2 regions of the Streptomyces sp. NBC_01352 genome follow, and region 1 is predicted to be linked to the other one. Evidence: riboswitches for the same ligand, from Rfam matches in the RefSeq annotation. Region 1 holds a riboswitch; the other holds the start of a gene.
The links. Region 1 has a riboswitch for ZMP and ZTP ahead of OG252_RS06935 (bifunctional 5,10-methylene-tetrahydrofolate dehydrogenase/5,10-methylene-tetrahydrofolate cyclohydrolase). Riboswitches for the same ligand answer to the same signal wherever they lie in the genome.
Positions count from the first base shown of each region.

Region 2: linked by a shared signal. The riboswitch ahead of OG252_RS20830 (glycine hydroxymethyltransferase) and the one ahead of OG252_RS06935 (bifunctional 5,10-methylene-tetrahydrofolate dehydrogenase/5,10-methylene-tetrahydrofolate cyclohydrolase) in region 1 are both predicted to bind ZMP and ZTP.

Region 1 covers NZ_CP108354.1:1,433,072-1,441,561, reverse strand. Annotated here, with positions in the region: gene OG252_RS06950 (AAA family ATPase) at 1-221, opposite strand, end outside; gene OG252_RS06945 (RNA polymerase sigma factor) at 379-936, shown strand; gene OG252_RS06940 (CU044_5270 family protein) at 929-1,903, shown strand; partial or broken gene OG252_RS06935 (bifunctional 5,10-methylene-tetrahydrofolate dehydrogenase/5,10-methylene-tetrahydrofolate cyclohydrolase) at 1,905-2,118, opposite strand; ZMP/ZTP riboswitch at 2,179-2,263, opposite strand; gene OG252_RS06930 (nuclear transport factor 2 family protein) at 2,285-2,653, opposite strand; gene OG252_RS06925 (hypothetical protein) at 2,831-3,136, shown strand; gene OG252_RS06920 (type III PLP-dependent enzyme) at 3,204-4,409, opposite strand; gene OG252_RS06915 (IucA/IucC family protein) at 4,406-6,196, opposite strand; gene OG252_RS06910 (hypothetical protein) at 6,196-6,441, opposite strand; gene OG252_RS06905 (IucA/IucC family protein) at 6,438-8,264, opposite strand; gene OG252_RS06900 (ATP-grasp domain-containing protein) at 8,261-8,490, opposite strand, start outside.
Region 2 covers NZ_CP108354.1:4,501,870-4,510,359, forward strand. Annotated here, with positions in the region: gene OG252_RS20810 (RNA polymerase sigma factor) at 63-623, shown strand; gene OG252_RS20815 (hypothetical protein) at 610-1,569, shown strand; gene OG252_RS20820 (hypothetical protein) at 1,675-2,454, shown strand; gene OG252_RS20825 (hypothetical protein) at 2,781-3,458, shown strand; gene OG252_RS20830 (glycine hydroxymethyltransferase) at 3,472-4,920, opposite strand; ZMP/ZTP riboswitch at 4,952-5,050, opposite strand; gene rocD (ornithine--oxo-acid transaminase) at 5,152-6,348, shown strand; gene OG252_RS20840 (glutathionylspermidine synthase family protein) at 6,375-7,565, opposite strand; gene OG252_RS20845 (hypothetical protein) at 7,608-7,988, opposite strand; gene OG252_RS20850 (hypothetical protein) at 8,125-8,490, shown strand, end outside.

The DNA of each region.
Region 1 (8,490 bases):
TTGGACAGCAGGATCTCCCAGTACGACGCCCCCTCGACCCGGCCGGTGAGCTCCCGGGCCAACTCGGACTTCGCCGTTCCGGGCGGGCCGAGCACCAGCGAGTGCTGTCCGGCCAGCAGCGTCACCACCAGCGTCCGCACCACGTCGGCCCGCTCGTAGAAACGGTCCGACAACTCATCGCTGATCACCCGCAGTCTCTTGGCCGTGTCCTGCGCGTCCATGGTCAACTCCTTGCCTGCGGCGCCCCGGTCGGGCCGAAGAGACGGGCCTGTGTCCGAGCAAGATAACTTGACGGCCGCGCTCGCCCCCGGGACGGGAGCGACGAGCGTCACCCAGGACGGGTGTGACGATCACGAAGGTGCCGGACACGAACGGAACATGAGCAACGACGAGGACTTCGCCGCTGCCTATCGCGAGCACTACTGGGCGGTCAGCCGCTATGTCGCGCGGCGGTTGGACGGGCGTACCAGCGAGGTGGAGGAAGTGGTGGCGGACGTGTTCACGGTCGCCTGGCGCCGCCGGGCCGACCTTCCGGCGTCCCCCCTGCCCTGGCTGTACGGCGTGGCACGCAACTGCCTGGCCAACGCGGTACGCGGCCGCGGGCGCCGCCGACGGCTCGTCGACCGGCTCGGCAACGACGACACCGTGCACGGGCGGCACATCGCGGCAGGCCCCGACGCCGAGACACCGGGCGGCTGGGTGCACGACGCGCTCGCCCGGCTCTCCCCGGCCGACCAGGAGGTGCTGCGCCTGACGGCGTGGGAGGAACTCGGCATCGACGAGGTGGCCGTCGCCCTCGGCTGCGGCCGACGGGCCGCGTCGATGCGGCTGCACCGGGCCCGCCGCCGGCTGAGAGCCGAGATCGACCGCCTCCACCCCCCGCTCGCCGCCGGCGCACACCCGTCCAACCCGTCGAAGGAGCACGGCCATGGCTGACGAACTGGAACTCCTGCGCCGCGCCAACCCGGTCCCGGTCGACGCCCCCCACTTCGGCGACGGGCCCCTGGACCATCACGCCGAGCGGCAGCTGAACCGGCTCCTGCACGGGCAGACCCCCGGCCCCCGCAGCCGCGCCCGGCTGGCCTGGGGCCTGGTCGCCACCGCCGTCGTGGCCGCCCTCGCGCTGACCCTCGTACTCGGCGGCCCCAACACACCCCCCGCGGTCGCGGCCCCCCGCCCGCTGGTCGTGCGGGCCGACTCCACCCCCGTACCCCTTCAGCTGCTGGCCGAGCGTGCCGGGCAGGACGCGGCCGACGGTTCGCCCGGGCTGCGCAAGGGCACGCACGTCCTGACGTGGAGCATGGGGATGTCGCAGGACAAGCCCCCGGTCACGTTCGCCGAGGAGCGGATCGTGCGCTGGAAGGCCGACGACACGCACACGGAACTGGTCGTGGCGACCGATCCGAGGCATCCCGGCCGGCCGGTCCTGTCCGACGAGGACGGCGAACCCCGCCTGGTGGCGGACGGACACGTCATCAGCAGACAGACCTTCGGGCCGAGCTGGAGCGACGCGCCACCCGAGTCGGCGCCGCCGCACGACCCGACGCGGCTGCGCGCCTATCTGCAGGAGGCGGGGTACCGCGATACGCCGCTCAGCACGCCCCAACTGCTCGACGCCGTCGACGTGTTGCTCGATCACTGGACCCTCGGCGCCCGCGAGAACGCGGCGCTCGTCCGGCTCCTCGCGGATGCCGAGGGGCTGCGGCCGGTCGGTCAGGTGACCGACCGCCTCGGTCGGCGTGGTCAGGCGTATGTGTACGACGGTTCCGGCGCCCGCCGCATGCTGATCATGGACCCGGCCACGGGGGCCGTCCTCGGGCTGGAGAGCACCGCCACCGTCGCCGAGCCCGAGTGGGGCCTCAGGACCGGAGACGTCATGGAGTACAGCGCCTGGATGCGCTGATTCACACCCCGAGTTGCCGGGTGGCCGCGTCCACGGTCTGCTCCAGCAGCGTGGCGCTCGTCATCGGACCGACACCGCCCGGCACCGGCGTGATCAGGCAGGCCCGTTCCACGGCGGAGCCGACGTCGACGTTGTACCCGGCGTCGACCACCACGGCGCCGGGCTTGCCTGGCGAGCAGCAGCATGCCGACCGGCTTGCCGAGGATCGCGCTGCGGCGTCGTCAGTAACAAAGCCAGGGCCGCCGTCCTGACGATCCACTCCTGAGCTGAGTCCACGGGATCGCCCAGGCGCACGGCATTCGTTCACGGCGGGCCGCTCCCCGGTGGTGCTCAACCTCAGCGCCGGTCACGGCCCGCCGACAGCCTGACCTCCTGCTTCGGCTACTCGTCCCAGGCCTGGACCATGGTCTGGTCGGCGATCTTCCCGTCCCGCAGCGACACCATCGACTCGGAGAACACGCGTACCCCGTCGGAGTACTCGCAGCTCTCGGTGAAGGCGACGCGGTCTTCCTGGACGACGCACTGCTCGAGCTTGTGCGCCTTGATGTCGCGGCTGTACACGTCCTCGAGCATCTCGCCGATCTCGTCCCGGCCGTGCAGGACCTTGGGGTGGCTGGGCTGGGTGTTGCGGTCCACGACGCGTATCTCCGCGTCGTCCGCGTAGAGCGACAGAAGATTCGCCGCAGTGTGTCCTTCGATGGCCTGACGCAGGGTTTCGGCGTCGAAGCCGGAGCGTGCCGCACTGCCCATGGTGTGACCTCCTTCAAAAGGCCGCGGCCCGGCGCGGAGCGGGCCGGCGAGGGGCCTCTCCCTTCGAGGCTCCTCCGCCCCGGCGGGCTCGGCAAGCGCAGTCCGCGCGCTGCGCCTCACGGGTGAGCGGCAGCGGCCGCCCGTGTCCGGCAGGGCTCCTTAGGCGTTGCTGAGGGCATGATCTCAACACGACGTATCGTCGCCGCCGTGGGTCTTGCCGTCGGGGTCACCGGCCTCGCCGCTCCCCTCGCGAACGCGGCCGACGCGGCTGCCCCGGGTACCGGTCAGCTGAACCCCATCGCCACGCTCGACTCGCTCGTCGTGAGCGACCTTCCCGCGGAGCACAAGGGCGAGGTCCCGCGGATCTCGGAGCAGCTGGCCGCGCTCAACCGGGTCAACGAGCTGAACAAGCTGAACGAGCTGCACCAGGTCACCGACCTCGTCGCCCCCGTCACCGGGCTGCTGCCCGCTGTCCAGGCCTGACCGTTCCCGCCTGCTCCCCGAGGGCCGCCCGGATCTCTCCGGGCGGCCCTCGACGCGTGTCTGCGTCTCATCGCGCGGGAGGGGCGTCCAGGAAGTGGAAGCCGGGCCGGGGGTGCATCAGGAAGTCGTGGTGGGAGATGTTCCACGCGTAGGCACCTGTCAGCGAGAACGCCACCCGGTCACCGGCCTTCAGCCCGGGCGCGGGCACGCGTCGGGCCAGCACGTCCTTCGGTGTGCACAGCTGTCCGGCCAGGGTGATCCGCTCGCCCACGGACTCCGATCGCGGCCACGGATGCGGCCAGGCGTCCACCGGAAGTACGGAACACGGCTGGTCGTGCCCCTTCGTCGCCGGGGTGCGCAGATGGTGGGTGCCGCCCCGGACGACGGCGAACTCCTCGCCGTGACTGCGCTTCACGTCCAGTACCTCCGTGGCGTACCAGCCGCAGTACGCCGTCAGGGCCCGCCCCGGCTCGATGCGCAGGGTGAGTCCGGGGTGCGCCTCGGTCAGCCGGGCGAGGCCCTTGCCGTACGCGGCCCAGTCGAAGCGGTGTCCGGGACGGGTGTAGTCGACGGTCATGCCGCCGCCGACGTTCACCTCGGCGAGCGGCACACCGAGGTCCGTCGCCCACGAGACGACGGACTCGGCCACGGCCAGCTGCTCGACCGCCGCCAGGCCGCTCGCCAAGTGGGCGTGGACGCCGCGCAGTTCGAGGTGCGGGTAGGTGCCGTCGGCGAGCGCGCGGACTGCTTCGAGAGCCTGGGCGGGGTCCATACCGAAGGGTGTGGGCCTGCCGCCCATCGCCAGCGAGCTGCCCGCCAACGAGCCGTCGGCGACCGGCAGGTTGACACGGGGCAGCACCGGCACCCGCCGCCCCGGAGCGACGCGCCGCGCCAACTCGGCCAGCATGCGCAGCTCGTACATGCTCTCCACGTGGAAGCGTTCGACTCCCTGCTCCAGCGCGGCCGTCACCTCGTCCGGCGTCTTGCCGGGACCCCCGAAGGCGAGCGGCCGACCCGGTACCGCCCCGGCGACGTGGGCGAGTTCACCGCCCGAGGAGACCTCGTAGCCGTCGACGTACGGACCGAGCGCGCCGAGGATCTCCGGCTCGGGGTTGGCCTTCGCGGCGTAGTACAGCTCGACCCGCTCCGGGAGCGCGGCCCGCACGGCGGCGACGTGGGTGCGCAGTGCGGCCAGATCGTAGACGTACGCGGGAAGTTCACTGGACGGCAGGGACAGAACGCGGTCGCGGACCGCGGGCGTCGGATCGGTCATCGGGTGCTCCCGGTCGTGTCGCGCAGGATGCCCTCGGCGAGAGGGGACGGCAGCCGGACGTATCCGGCCGCGCGGTCGGCCTTGCGCTCCCAGCGGGTGAGCAGGTTGGCCTTGGCGGGCAGCGGCACCCCGGCGAGCAGGGCGGCCAGGCGCGGCGGACAGCCGCTCCGGTCGGCGTACGCCCGCAGGGTGTCCCGCATCCGGCCCCACAGCGCGGCCTCGGCCCGCGGGTGCAGGTCGGCGAGGGCGGCGAGCAGCTCGGCGGCATGGTTGACCAGCAGGCAGTACACCACCCGGTCCCAGCCGCGCTGTGCGTCGTACGTCATCGGACCCGCGACCTCGGGCGGCAGCGCGGCGAGCGTGTCCGCGTGGTGCTCGGGGACCAGCTTGGCGCCCTCCAGGTCGCGGAAGAGGACCTGGACGGGCATGCCGTCGCCGTCGACGCCGATGACGACGTTCTGCAGGTGCGGCTCCAGGACCAGTCCGTGGTCGAAGTAGGCGGCCAGGACCGGCGGGAGGAGGAGGCCGAGGTACGCCGACCACCAGTCCAGGGCCCGCCGCTCGTCCGCACCGGCCAGGAGGCGGGAGATGTGGGCGGCGCCGGTCGGGTACTCGTCGGCGACCGCGGCGGCCAGCAGGGGAGTGGTGCCGGGCGCGAGCCGGCGCGGCAGGCCTTCGCGGACGATGACGCCGAAGCCCTCCAACAGCGCCCGGTCCGGTGTCCCGTCGGGGCCCGGGAGGGCGAGCGAGCGGTAGGCGGGCTCGCGGAGCACGGCGCTGCCGGGGAAACGCTCGGCGAGGTCGGCGAGTGCCGGGGCCAGGGCGCGGGTGAGGGCGACCGCGCCGGACAGCTCGTAACTGCTGTTCTTACGCACGCAGTTGGTGATCCGCACGTTGAGGCTGAACTTCAGGAACGTCTCGCCGTCGTACAGCGTGCGCACGGAGGCGGTCGCGGCGAAGGGCTGTCCGCCGGGTCCGAGGTCGAGGATGTCACCGGCCGCGAGGGCGGCGCGCAGCGCGGGGTGCTCGCCGAGTGTCTCGTACTGCCAGGGGTGGGCGGGCAGCAGCCGGTAGCCGTCCGGGACGTCCTCGCGCTGCCGGTCCAAGGGGGCGACGGCCGCGGGGTCGGTGTACTCCTCGGCGATCAGGTGGCTGCGGACCGCGAGGTGGCGCAGCGGGAAGGCGGCGCCCGCCTCCGGGGCGTACGCGGACCAGGCGCGCGGGTCGCCGGTGCGGGCCTTGGGTGTCGGGTGGAAGCGGTGCCCGAACAGCAGCGACTGCTCGGAGGCGAGGTAGGCCGACAGCCGGTCCTCCGGGGCTCGGTCGGCATGTACGGCGGTGTCGGCCCGTACGGCCGTCAGGGCGGTCCTGATCGCCGAGTGGCTGGAGGCGATCTGCTCCAGGAACTCCTCGTTGCGCACGCCGGTGCGCAGCCACAGCTCGTCGTGGGTGCACTCGGCCAGGCGTCGCCAGTCCATCTCCGCCCAGCCGCCCTCGCGCCGCTCGCTCACCGGGCCGGTGAACCGGTGTGCGCCCAGCAGCGAGGTGCGGCGCAGCGCGACGCGCAGCAGGACACCGCGGCGCGGCAGCCGCAGCAGCAGCCGGCCGTCGGTCACGACGGACTGGCGTTCGGGGCCAGACACCTCGCGCAGCAGACAGTTGAGGAGCGTATGGGCCACCGCCTCGTCGGCGGTGGGCAGTGCGGCGGGAGCGACGGGCGTCCGCCCGGGCTCGAACGAGGTCGAGAGCTTCGGGGAGCTCGCGGGCGAGTGGGTCAGCGAGGGCATCAACGGCTCCAGCGGGTGCGGAACTTCAGCGGGGGGAAGGTGACGGCGAGGACGATGACGGCGGCAGCGGCACCGCCGGTCAGTACGGGTGCGGCCGGACCGAAGCGGGCACTGTCCGCCGCCACGGCCACGCCGGCCGGTGGCCCCAGCGCCGCGAAGGACGACACGAAGCAGCAGCCCGCCACCGCGTGCACCCGGCCCCGGCCGGGTGAGGACCGCGCCAGGCGCAGGGCTTCGGCGCTCATGCGCGATCCCGGGCGTTCAGCAGGTAGTTGGGGCCGGTGGTGTAGTGCTTGTTGATGTCGGCGGCGCCCGACCGCTCCTTGGACAGCAGGGTCCCGGCCGTGACCATCGCCTTCACCGGCAGCGTCGGCGCGTCCAGCACGCGGGCGCGCAGCGCCGCCCCGGCGTCCCCTGCCTCTGCCTCTGCCGCGAGCCTGTCGACGGCCTCCGTCAGCCGCTCCCGCACCAGCCCCAGCAGCGTGGTCAGTGGGGCGCGACCCCGCCGGGCGAGCCCGAACGCGTAGGCGCCCGCGCACAGATGGACGGTGATGGTGGCGAAGAGGTCGGCGACCGGCCCGTCGCCCCGGCCGAGGGTCCGTACGTCGTCGAAGCCCCACGGCCCGGGGAGTACGGCGTCCAGCCGTTCGGTGTTGACCCGGGGACCGTCGTTGTCCTTGAACAGCAGCCGCACACTGCCCGGTCGTAGCACCAGCGAGATGTTCTGCTGATGCGACTCCAGCGCGATCCCGTACCCGAACAGGGTCGTCTGCCAGTCGAACAGCAGCGTCAGACAGGCGTCGAGGAGAGCGAGGGGGTCCCCGTCGTGGAAGCGGTCGGCGAGGTGGTCGACGACCGGCCGTCCGTCGGGGGCCTCGGCGAGGAGCGCCGCCATCGGTACGACCACCGAGTCGTCGAGCCCGGCCGGATACAGGCGGCACAGGACGGCGAGCAGCTCGTGCCCGGCGTGTGCGTACGTGGTCTCGTCGGCGTGCAGGATGGTGTCCCGGAAACGGGGTTCACGGGCGATCACCGCCTCCAGCAGCCGCTGCCCCACCGCACCGTCGACGAGCGTCCCGGGTTTCACGGACCGTTTGTTGCGCAGGCCCAACGTGGCCGTGGCCAGGGGCAGTTTGAGATGCAGGGCCGGATCCGCGACCGTTGCCACGGTACGCATCGACAGCGTCGGGACGACGTCGAGGTGGGGCCGGCCGACGAGCACGGCGCTGTCCGCGAGGCCGGTGGTCCGCAGCGCCTCGTCGAGCGGGGCGCCGAGCGTCAACGGGTGGACCGGTAACGTCAGATGGGTGCTCTGCAGCTCGGGCAGACCGAGCACCGCCGGTGACGGCCAGACCTCCGGAAGCGTCCCCGTCAGGGTGACCGCGTCCCGGGGCACGGCGAGCCAGCGCAGCGCGAACCGGGGATGGAACTCGGGTGCGTACGCGCGCAGTTGGGCATCGGTGAGCCCCGCACGTCCGCGTGCCGTCGGGTAGACGGGGTGGTCGAGCCGGGCGGCGAGCGTGTCGTACGCCAGTCCGGCGGTCAGGCCGGTCCAGCGTGCCGGGTCGGCGCCGTGCCGGGCGGTCAGCAGCCCGGCCACCCGCGTCCGCGTCGCCGCGTGCAGCCGCAGTGTGGCCAGCGTCTGCCGGCACTCCTCGGCGAACGCGTCGAAGCCGCCCCGGTCCTCGGGCTCGGCGAGCGCACGCAGCGCGCCGAGCACGCTGTCGTACGAGGTCAGCTCGATGCCGTCCGACTCGCGCACGAGGAGCGGCAGCCGGGCGGCGTACACGCACTGGTAGCCGTCCTCGGCGACCGGCAGCAGCAGGGCGTCGCCCTCCGGTGTCGCAAGGCGCAGCCAGTCGCCGTCCGGCCGGTGCGCGAGCGTGCTCCGGGTGCGCAGCCCGACAACGTCCTCGCGCAGAAGGGCGCTCAGCACGCGGGTGAGCAGCTCCGCGGCGCAGGGGTCCGTGGGGGCGGGCGCGGTTGCGGGCGGATCGGTGGTCGCAAAGGTCGCAGCGGTCGTAGGGGGCGTAGCGGGCGCGGCCGGACCGGCCGTCGGCGCGGTCACGGCTGGATCTCCCAGTGCCGGGCGGCCAGGAACTCGGCCGAGACGCGGTCCACCGTCGACTGGTCGGTGCCGGCGGCCCGCAGGACACCGAGATAGTCCCGGTTGGTGCGGTACAGCTCGTGCCGCTCGCCCACCGCACGCAGTGGACGGTACGTCAGATGCACGTCGCCGACGGTGAGTTCGGTGGCGGCGGGGGCCCCGACGAGGGTTCCGGCGCGGTCGGCGC
Region 2 (8,490 bases), 3.1 Mb from region 1:
CCGAGCGGTGTACCAATCATGTGAGGACGCGGGAGGGGGGCCGCATCGTCGATGAGGCCGCGGTGATCGCCCGCGTACGCGCCGGAGAGCCGGAGGCGTACGCGGAGCTGGTGCGAGCCCATACGGGCCTCGCGCTCAGGGCGGCCGCCGCGCTCGGGGCGGGTGCGGACGCGGAGGACGTGGTGCAGCAGGCCTTCGTCAAGGCGTACTGCGCGCTGGGCCGGTTCAAGGACGGCGCGTCGTTCAAGCCGTGGCTGCTGTCGATCGTGGCCAATGAGACGAGGAACACAGTGCGGACGGCGGCCCGGCAGCGGACGCTCGCCGGTCGCGAGGCGGCCTTCGCGGAGGCGGAGCCGCTGATACCGGAATCGGCCGACCCGGCGGTGGCCACGCTGGAGACGGAGCGCCGCGCTGCCCTGCTGACCGCCCTGGAGAAGCTGAGCGAGGAGCACCGCCTGGTCGTCACCTACCGCTATCTGCTGGAAATGGACGAGTCCGAGACGGCCCAGGCTCTGGGCTGGCCCCGGGGGACCGTGAAATCCCGGCTCAACCGCGCCCTGCGGAAGATGAGCCGACTGTTGCCGGATTTTCAGCCTCGGGAAGGGGGTGATGAGCGTGAGTGAGGAGCCGGAGCTGGGTGCGTACGACCGTGAGGGCGGCCCCGATGACGTGGGCGAGGGACGCCGTGGTGACAGTGACCTGGGCGAGGGGCGCCGACGTGGCGAGCCCGCCCGGCTGCCGCAGGAGCTGCGGGCGCTGGGGCGTTCGCTGGACCCACCGGGCGGCGCCGGGTCCGACTCGATGGTCGAGCGGGTGCTGCAGCAGATAATCGCTGAGCACATCCCGGTCCCGGTGGCCGAGCCGACGGGAGCCGGTGAGCGGCTGCGGGCGGCCCGGTACTGGACGCGGGCGCGGTGGCGGTCGCTGACCGCTGCGCTGTGCGGCCTGCTGACGGTCCTCGCGCTCACGCCCCCGGTGCGGGCCGCGGTCCTCGACTGGTTCGACTTCGGCGGGGTCGAGGTGCGGTACGACCCGTCGGCGGCGCCCTCGACCGGCGCCGAGGTGCCCGGCTGCGAGGGGTCGCTGTCGCTCACGGGGGCGGAGCGCGAGGCCGGCTTCGAGCCGCTGGTTCCGCCGGCGCTGGGCGCGCCGGACGCGGTGTCGGTGACCGACGAGCCGCAGGGGCGGTTCCTGGTGAGCTTGTGCTGGCGCGAGCAGGGGCACACGATCCGGCTGGACCAGTACCCGGCCGGCCTGGACATCGGCTTCGCCAAGAGCGTGTCCGAGCAGCCCGTGTGGATCTCGCTGAGCACAGATCCCGCGGACGTCGGCACGCCGAGCAACACGGCCCTGTGGTTCCCCCGGCCGCACCTGCTCAGCTTCTGGCTGGTGGACGCGCACGGCTCCCGCTACACCCGCGAGGAGCGGACCGCCGGGCCGACGCTGCTGTGGATGCACCCCTCCGGCGGTAAGGACGTGACGCTGCGGCTGGAGGGGGTCGCGTCGAAGGGGCGGGCGGTGGAGATCGCGAAGTCCATCGACGGGGCGCCGGAGGAGTCCCCGAAATAGTGCGCGCGGGGTGGGAACCCCGGCGGGTCGGGCGGTGTACCAGAAGTGACAAGCGGCTCGCGGACGGGCCGCACGGGGATCGTCTGGCTTTGTATGGGGGTTCGGATGCGCAGGCTCGGGGTCGGGTGGAGCGGCCGGTGTCGTGAACTGGCGGCGCTGGCAGGGGTGTTGGTGATGGCGTCGGCGCTGATGCTGTGGGGGGCTTCCTCCGCGTCGGCGGGCGGACCGACGAGCGTGCTCGTGGTCTCGCCGCAGAGCACCCAGACGGCGGCGCTGTACTACTCCGACGAGGAGTACGGAGAACTGGAACAGCTCCTGGGCGCCCCCGGCACCGGCGTCCGCGACAAGCCGCCGGAGGCCAATCTGACGGCCGCCCGGCAGATCAACGTCACGTGGATGGTGCACGACGTGTCGCCCTGGCGCCTCGACCGGGTCTTCCCGCTGACGGACGGCGACGACGTCTGGATACACACGGCCGCGAACCTCCCGGAAACGGTGAACGGCCAATGGCACCGCGCCCAGCACCCCGGCCAACTGCGTGCGCTGCTCAAGGACCTCGGGGTGATGGGCAAGACGTCGGACGAGGGCCGCTCCGGGATCTTCCCGGCACCTTGGGAGACGGGCGAGTCCGGCGTCGGCGGCGAGACCGGCACGGGTGCCGACGCCGATGCCGGCACCACGGACACAGCGACCGACGCGGCTGTCGCACCGACTGCGCAAGCACGGCCAGGCGATGGCACCGACTGGTGGTGGGTGCTGCCCGGCGCGGCTGCCGGAGCCGCCCTGGCGCTGGTGCTGCGGCCCTTCGCCACGCGGATGCGGTGGAGGCCGTGGGACCGACCGCGACGGGAGCCGGGGCCACGGCAGGAATTGCGGGACGTGTGAGCGGCCGGGGGGCCGATGGCTGCCAGGAGCGACATGGAGGGGGACGGATGGCTATCGGGACCAAACGCGCGGGGCTACGGATGATGACGTGGCGGACGCGGGCGGGGGCGAGGAGTACACGGGTGACGACCCGGAGTACACGGGTGAGGACCCGGCACACACACGCCGGGCCACGGACGGCTCTCCAGGACGCTGGCGCGGGCATGGGGGTGACGGCCCGGTGCAGACGTGCGGGCATGGGGGTGAGGGCCACGTACAGACGTGCGGGCGTTCACGTCACGGGCCGGTGCAGACGTGCGGTTGTCCGGCTCGCGGTCATCGTGCCGATGTCGGTGGCCGCCGCCCTGTGCGGGATGCCGGCCGCGGACGCGGTCCTGCACGGGGCGGGCCGGGACGCCCCGAATGTGGCGGTGGTCGTCGCGGGCGGTACGGGCCGGACGACGGCGGTGCGTTCGGGCGAGCCGGACTTCGCCCGTCTCTGGCAACTGCTGGAGCCGATGTACGCGGGGACGGAGCGGGTGTCTCGGGCGTGGGACGAGGGCCGGTATCCACCGGTGCTGATCACCGTGGTGTGGGGGCTGACGGGGATCGGGGGCTGGCCGCAGACAGACGCGGCGCCGGGTGGTGACGTGGCGATGGAGCGGCAGGACCAGCTGTTCGTGGCCGGGGACGGCACGCCGTGGGTGCGCTCGGATGCCGCGCCGGACGTGGATGACGACGACATCCGCTGGCACCGGGCTCCGCGCTCGGTCTTCGAGCGGATGAGCTGGGCCGGGTTGCTCGGCGAGGCCGACGAGAGGGCGGCGGCAGAGAGTCTGGGCGATGCCGACGGGCCCGGCGGCGGGCACAGGTCCGCGGCGAGCGGCGTCTGGTGGGCGATACCGGGCCTCGCGGCCGGGTTCGCGGCCGGAGTGGGCGGCACGCTGCTGATACGCCGCGCGGCGGCCCGGCCGGGAACCGGGCCGCCGCGGGAGGAACCACGACAGGAGCTGATCGATCTCTGATGCGGGCCGGGCGTCAGCCCAGGTCGATCTCCGGGTACAGCGGGAAACCGGCCACGAGGTCGGTGGCTCGGTGGGCGACCTCGTCCGCGATCTTCGGGTCGAGGACGTGCTGGGCCTTGGAGGGGGCGCCCTTGCCGGTGGTGCCGGGCTCGGTGGAGGTGAGGACGCGGTCGATGAGGGCCGCGACCTCGTCCATCTCGGCGGTGCCGAGACCCCGCGTGGTCAGGGCGGGGGTGCCGATGCGAATGCCGGAGGTGTACCAGGCACCGTTGGGGTCGGCCGGGATGGAGTTGCGGTTGGTGACGATGCCCGAGTCGAGCAGCGCGGCCTCGGCCTGGCGGCCGGTGAGGCCGTAGGAGGAGGCGACGTCGATCAGGTTGAGGTGATTGTCCGTGCCGCCGGTCACCAGGGTCGCGCCCCGGCGCATCAGGCCTTCGGCCAGGGCGCGGGAGTTGTCGACGATGCGCTGGGCGTAGTCCTGGAAGGAGGGCCGGCGGGCCTCGGCGAGGGCGACGGCCTTGGCGGCCATGACGTGCGGGAGCGGGCCGCCGAGGACCATCGGGCAGCCGCGGTCGACCTGGTCCTTGAGGGAGTCGTCGCACAGGACCATGCCGCCGCGCGGGCCGCGCAGCGACTTGTGGGTGGTGGTGGTGACGATCTGGGCGTGCGGGACCGGGTCGAAGTCGCCGGTGAGGACCTTGCCGGCGACGAGACCGGCGAAGTGGGCCATGTCCACCATGAGCGTGGCGCCGACCTCGTCGGCGATCTCGCGCATGATCCGGAAGTTCACGAGACGGGGGTAGGCGGAGTAGCCGGCCACGATGATCAGCGGCTTGAACTCGCGGGCCGTGGCACGCAGGGCCTCGTAGTCGAGGAGACCGGTGGTGGGGTCGGTGCCGTAGGAGCGCTGGTCGAACATCTTGCCGGAGATGTTCGGGCGGAAGCCGTGGGTGAGGTGGCCGCCGGCGTCCAGGGACATGCCGAGCATGCGCTGGTTGCCGAAGGCCTGGCGGAGCTCGGCCCAGTCGGCCTCGGAGAGGTCGTTGACCTGGCGGACGCCGGCCTTCTCCAGGGCGGGGACCTCGACACGCTGGGCGAGGACCGACCAGAAGGCGACGAGGTTGGCGTCGATGCCGGAGTGCGGCTGGACGTAGGCGTGGCGGGCGCCGAAGAGCTCGCGCGCGTGCTCGGCGGCGAGGGACTCGACGGTGTCGACGTTGCGACAGCCGGCGTAGAAGCGGCGGCCGATGGTGCCCTCGGCGTACTTGTCGCTGAACCAGTTGCCCATCGCGAGGAGGGTGGCCGGGGAGGCGTAGTTCTCGGAGGCGATCAGCTTGAGCATCTCGCGCTGGTCGGCGACCTCCTGGCCGATGGCGTCGGCCACGCGCGGCTCGACGGCGCGGATCACGTCGAGGGCGGCACGGAAGGCGGTGGACTCGTGGGAGAGGGGTTCGGCTGGCATGGGGACCTCCGGACGTCGTGTTCAGCGTTCACGGTACGGCCCAGGCGCACGGCACTCGGTGCTGGACAGAGTCCAGGGGCCGCTCCCCGATGGTTCGTCCCATCCCAGCGCGCCAGTCACGGCCCGCCGGTCAGCCTACCGGGCACGCCGCGTCGCCCAGGTCCCGCGTCCACCATCCGAGCGACGATAGGAAGGAGGCCACCGCCACCTCAGGGAGATCCCGTGAACGCTATGGAGGGGCTCGTCGCCGCGACCGAAGCCCACAGTGCGCACACCTACCACCCGCTGCCCGTGATGATCGCCACCGCGGACGGTGCCTGGATGACGGACGTGGAGGGGCGCCGGTATCTGGACCTGCTGGCCGGTTACTCGGCGCTCAACTTCGGGCACTGCAACCGGCGGCTCGTCGAGGCGGCGAAGGCGCAGTTGGAGCGGGTGACGCTGACGTCGCGGGCATTCCATCACGACCGGTTCGCCGCGTTCTGCGAGGAACTCGCCGAGCTGTGCGGCATGGAGATGGTGCTGCCGATGAACACGGGTGTGGAGGCGGTGGAGACGGCGGTGAAGACGGCCCGGAAGTGGGGGTACCGGGTCAAGGGCGTGCCGTCGGAGATGGCGAAGATCGTGGTCGCCGGCAACAACTTCCACGGGCGCACGACGACGGTCATCAGCTTCTCCACGGACTCCGAGGCGCGGGCGGACTTCGGGCCGTACACGCCGGGCTTCGAGATCGTGCCCTACGGGGATCTGACGGCGATGCGCTCCGCGCTGACCGAGAACACGGTGGCGGTGTTGCTGGAGCCGATCCAGGGCGAGGCGGGGGTGCTGGTGCCGCCGGCCGGTTACCTGCCGGGGGTGCGGGAGCTGACGCGGGAGCGGAACGTGCTGTTCGTGGCGGACGAGATCCAGTCGGGGCTGGGGCGGACGGGGCGGACGTTCGCGTGCGAGCACGAGGGCGTGGTGCCGGACGTGTATGTGCTGGGGAAGGCGCTCGGCGGCGGGATCGTGCCGGTGTCGGCGGTGGTGTCGAGCGCGGCGGTGCTCGGGGTGTTCCGGGCCGGGGAGCACGGGTCGACGTTCGGCGGGAATCCGCTGGCCTGCGCGGTGGCGCTGGAGGTGATCGCGATGCTGCGGACGGGCGGGTACCAGGCGCGGGCGGCGGAGCTCGGCGAGCGGCTGCACCGGGAGTTGGGTGCGCTGGCCGGGACGGGGCGGGTGACGGGAGTGCGCGGGCGTGGGCTGTGGGCGGGCGTCGACATCGAGCCGTCGTACGGCACGGGACGGGAGGTGTCCGAGAGGCTGATGGACCTGGGGGTGCTGGTGAAGGACACGCACGGGGCGACGATCCGGATCGCGCCGCCCCTCGTCATCAGTGAGGAGGATCTGGACTGGGGGCTGGCCCAGCTGCGTGCGGTGCTGGGGCTGTAGGGAGTCCGCGGGACTTCAGGGGGTTCTCAGCGGATCACGTGCGGCAGGAAGCGGGCGTACTCGTCGGTGACCAGGCCGGAGGACTCGCGGATGCCGAGGCCCGCGGACTCGTTCTCCACGACCCAGGCGCCGAGGACGACACGGTTGCCGTCGAAGTCGGGAAGGGGGGCCAACTCCTGGTAGCAGCAGGCCTCTTGGCGTACCACCGGTACCGGGTCGGCGCCGGGCTCGTGGACCGTCACTCCCGCGCCCTCCCTGCCCAGCAGGGGCTTGGCGACGTAGCCGGTCGTCGTCGCCAGCTCCCGGGGGCCGTCCAGGTAGGCGGGGAGGAGGTTCGGGTGGCCGGGAAACAGCTCCCAGAGGATCGCCAGCAGGGCCTTGTTGCTGAGCAGCATCTTCCAGGCCGGTTCGATCCACAGGGTGCTGCCCGTGCCGCCGCCGTTGTCGAGGGTGCCGAGGACCTGGTCGGCGAAGCGGTCGGTGGTGAGCCATTCCCAGGGATAGAGCTTGAAGCAGCTGCGGATGAAGCGGAGTTGGTTGTCGACGAAACGGCCGGAGAGGGGGTCCCAGCCGATCTCTTCCATGGAGATCCAGTCGGTGTCGAGGCCGGCCTGGTCCGCGGTCTCCTTGAGGTAGGCGACCGTCATGAGGTCCTCGCCGAGTTCGTCGGCCGAGGAGTGGGCGAAGTACAGAGGGCTGCCGGGCGGGAGGAGGGCGGCCTGGTTCTTCCAGGCGGCGACGAGGCGTTCGTGGAGGGAGTTCCACTGGTCGGCGCCGGGGAAGCGCTCCTCCATCCAGAACCATTGGGGGGAGGCGGCCTCGACGAGGGAGGTGGGGGTGTCGGCGTTGTACTCCAGGAGTTTCGCCGGGCCCGTGCCGTCGTGGCGGAGGTCGAAACGGCCGTAGACGGAAGGGAGTTCGGCGCGGCGGCGCCAGGCCTCGGCGACCGACTCGGTCACGCGGGGGTCGGTGATGCCGAGGTCGGCGAAGCGGTCGGTGGCGACGATGTGCTCGGCCGCCGTCAGGCACATCCGGTGAAGTTCCTCGACGACCTCCTCCAGGGCCTCGACCTCGGAGAGGGTGAAGGAGTAGTAGGCGCTCTCGTCCCAGTAGGGGCGCAGGGAGTCGTCGGGATAGCGGGTGAGCGGGTAGATGAGCCCCTGCTCCTCGACGGTCTGCTGCCAGCCGGGGCGGGGCTCGATGGTGTGGCGATTCATGGGAGGGGTTCCTGAGGGCGGGGTTCCGGAAAGGTGGGTCGGTCAGCCGCCGGAGCTGCCCTTGCCGACGCCTCCGCTGTCCCCGCTGTCGCCGCTGCCGAAGCCGCCCCGGTCGACACCGCCGCTGCTGCCACTGCCGCTACTGCTCGAGCTGCCCGACCCCTTGCCGGACTTGGTGAAGGAGCCGCCCTTGACCCAGCCGCTCTTCTTCTTGCCGCCGTAGTAGTAGGCGCCGTCGACGGTGGTGACGGACTTGCAGTTCTTGTCGCCGACGACCTCGTAGCCCTTGCCGGCGGTGTAGCTGTCGCGGTCGACGCAGCGCTTGTCCGGGTCCGAGGAGCAGGCCGTGAGGGCGGCGGCGAGCAGGCCCACGCCGCCGAGTGCGACCGTGCCCGAGCGGAGTTGTCGGCGTGCGTCTGCCATGTTCTTGTCTCCCCGTTGGTCGGGCCGTCGGCCCGGTGTGTGTGGTCCGGCGAACAGCCTAGAGATCGGTAAGAACAGGCGTGCGGGCGGCCCGTCCGTCATGACCTTTCCCTACAGTCGCTTTGTGTTCTTTGGAATGGTGTGCGCCCTTGGTGCCGCGGTCTGCTTCGGCACGGCGACCGTCCTGCAGGCGATGGCGGCGCGGGCGGCGGACACCGGCGGGGGCGGCGAGGCGGCACTGCTGCTGCGGGCGGTCCGGCAGTGGCGGTACCTGGCCGGGCTGGCGCTGGACGGGCTGGGGTTCCTGTTGCAGGTCGCCGCGCTGAGGTCGGTCCCGATCTACGCGGTCGGCGCGGCGCTGGCGTCGAGTCTCGCGGTGACGGCGGTGGTCGCGGCGCGGCTGCTGCGCGTGCGGCTGAGCGGGAGCGAATGGGGCGCGGTGGGGGTCGTGTGTGCCGGGCTGGCGCTGCTCGGGGTCGCGTCGGGGACCGAAGGGGACCGG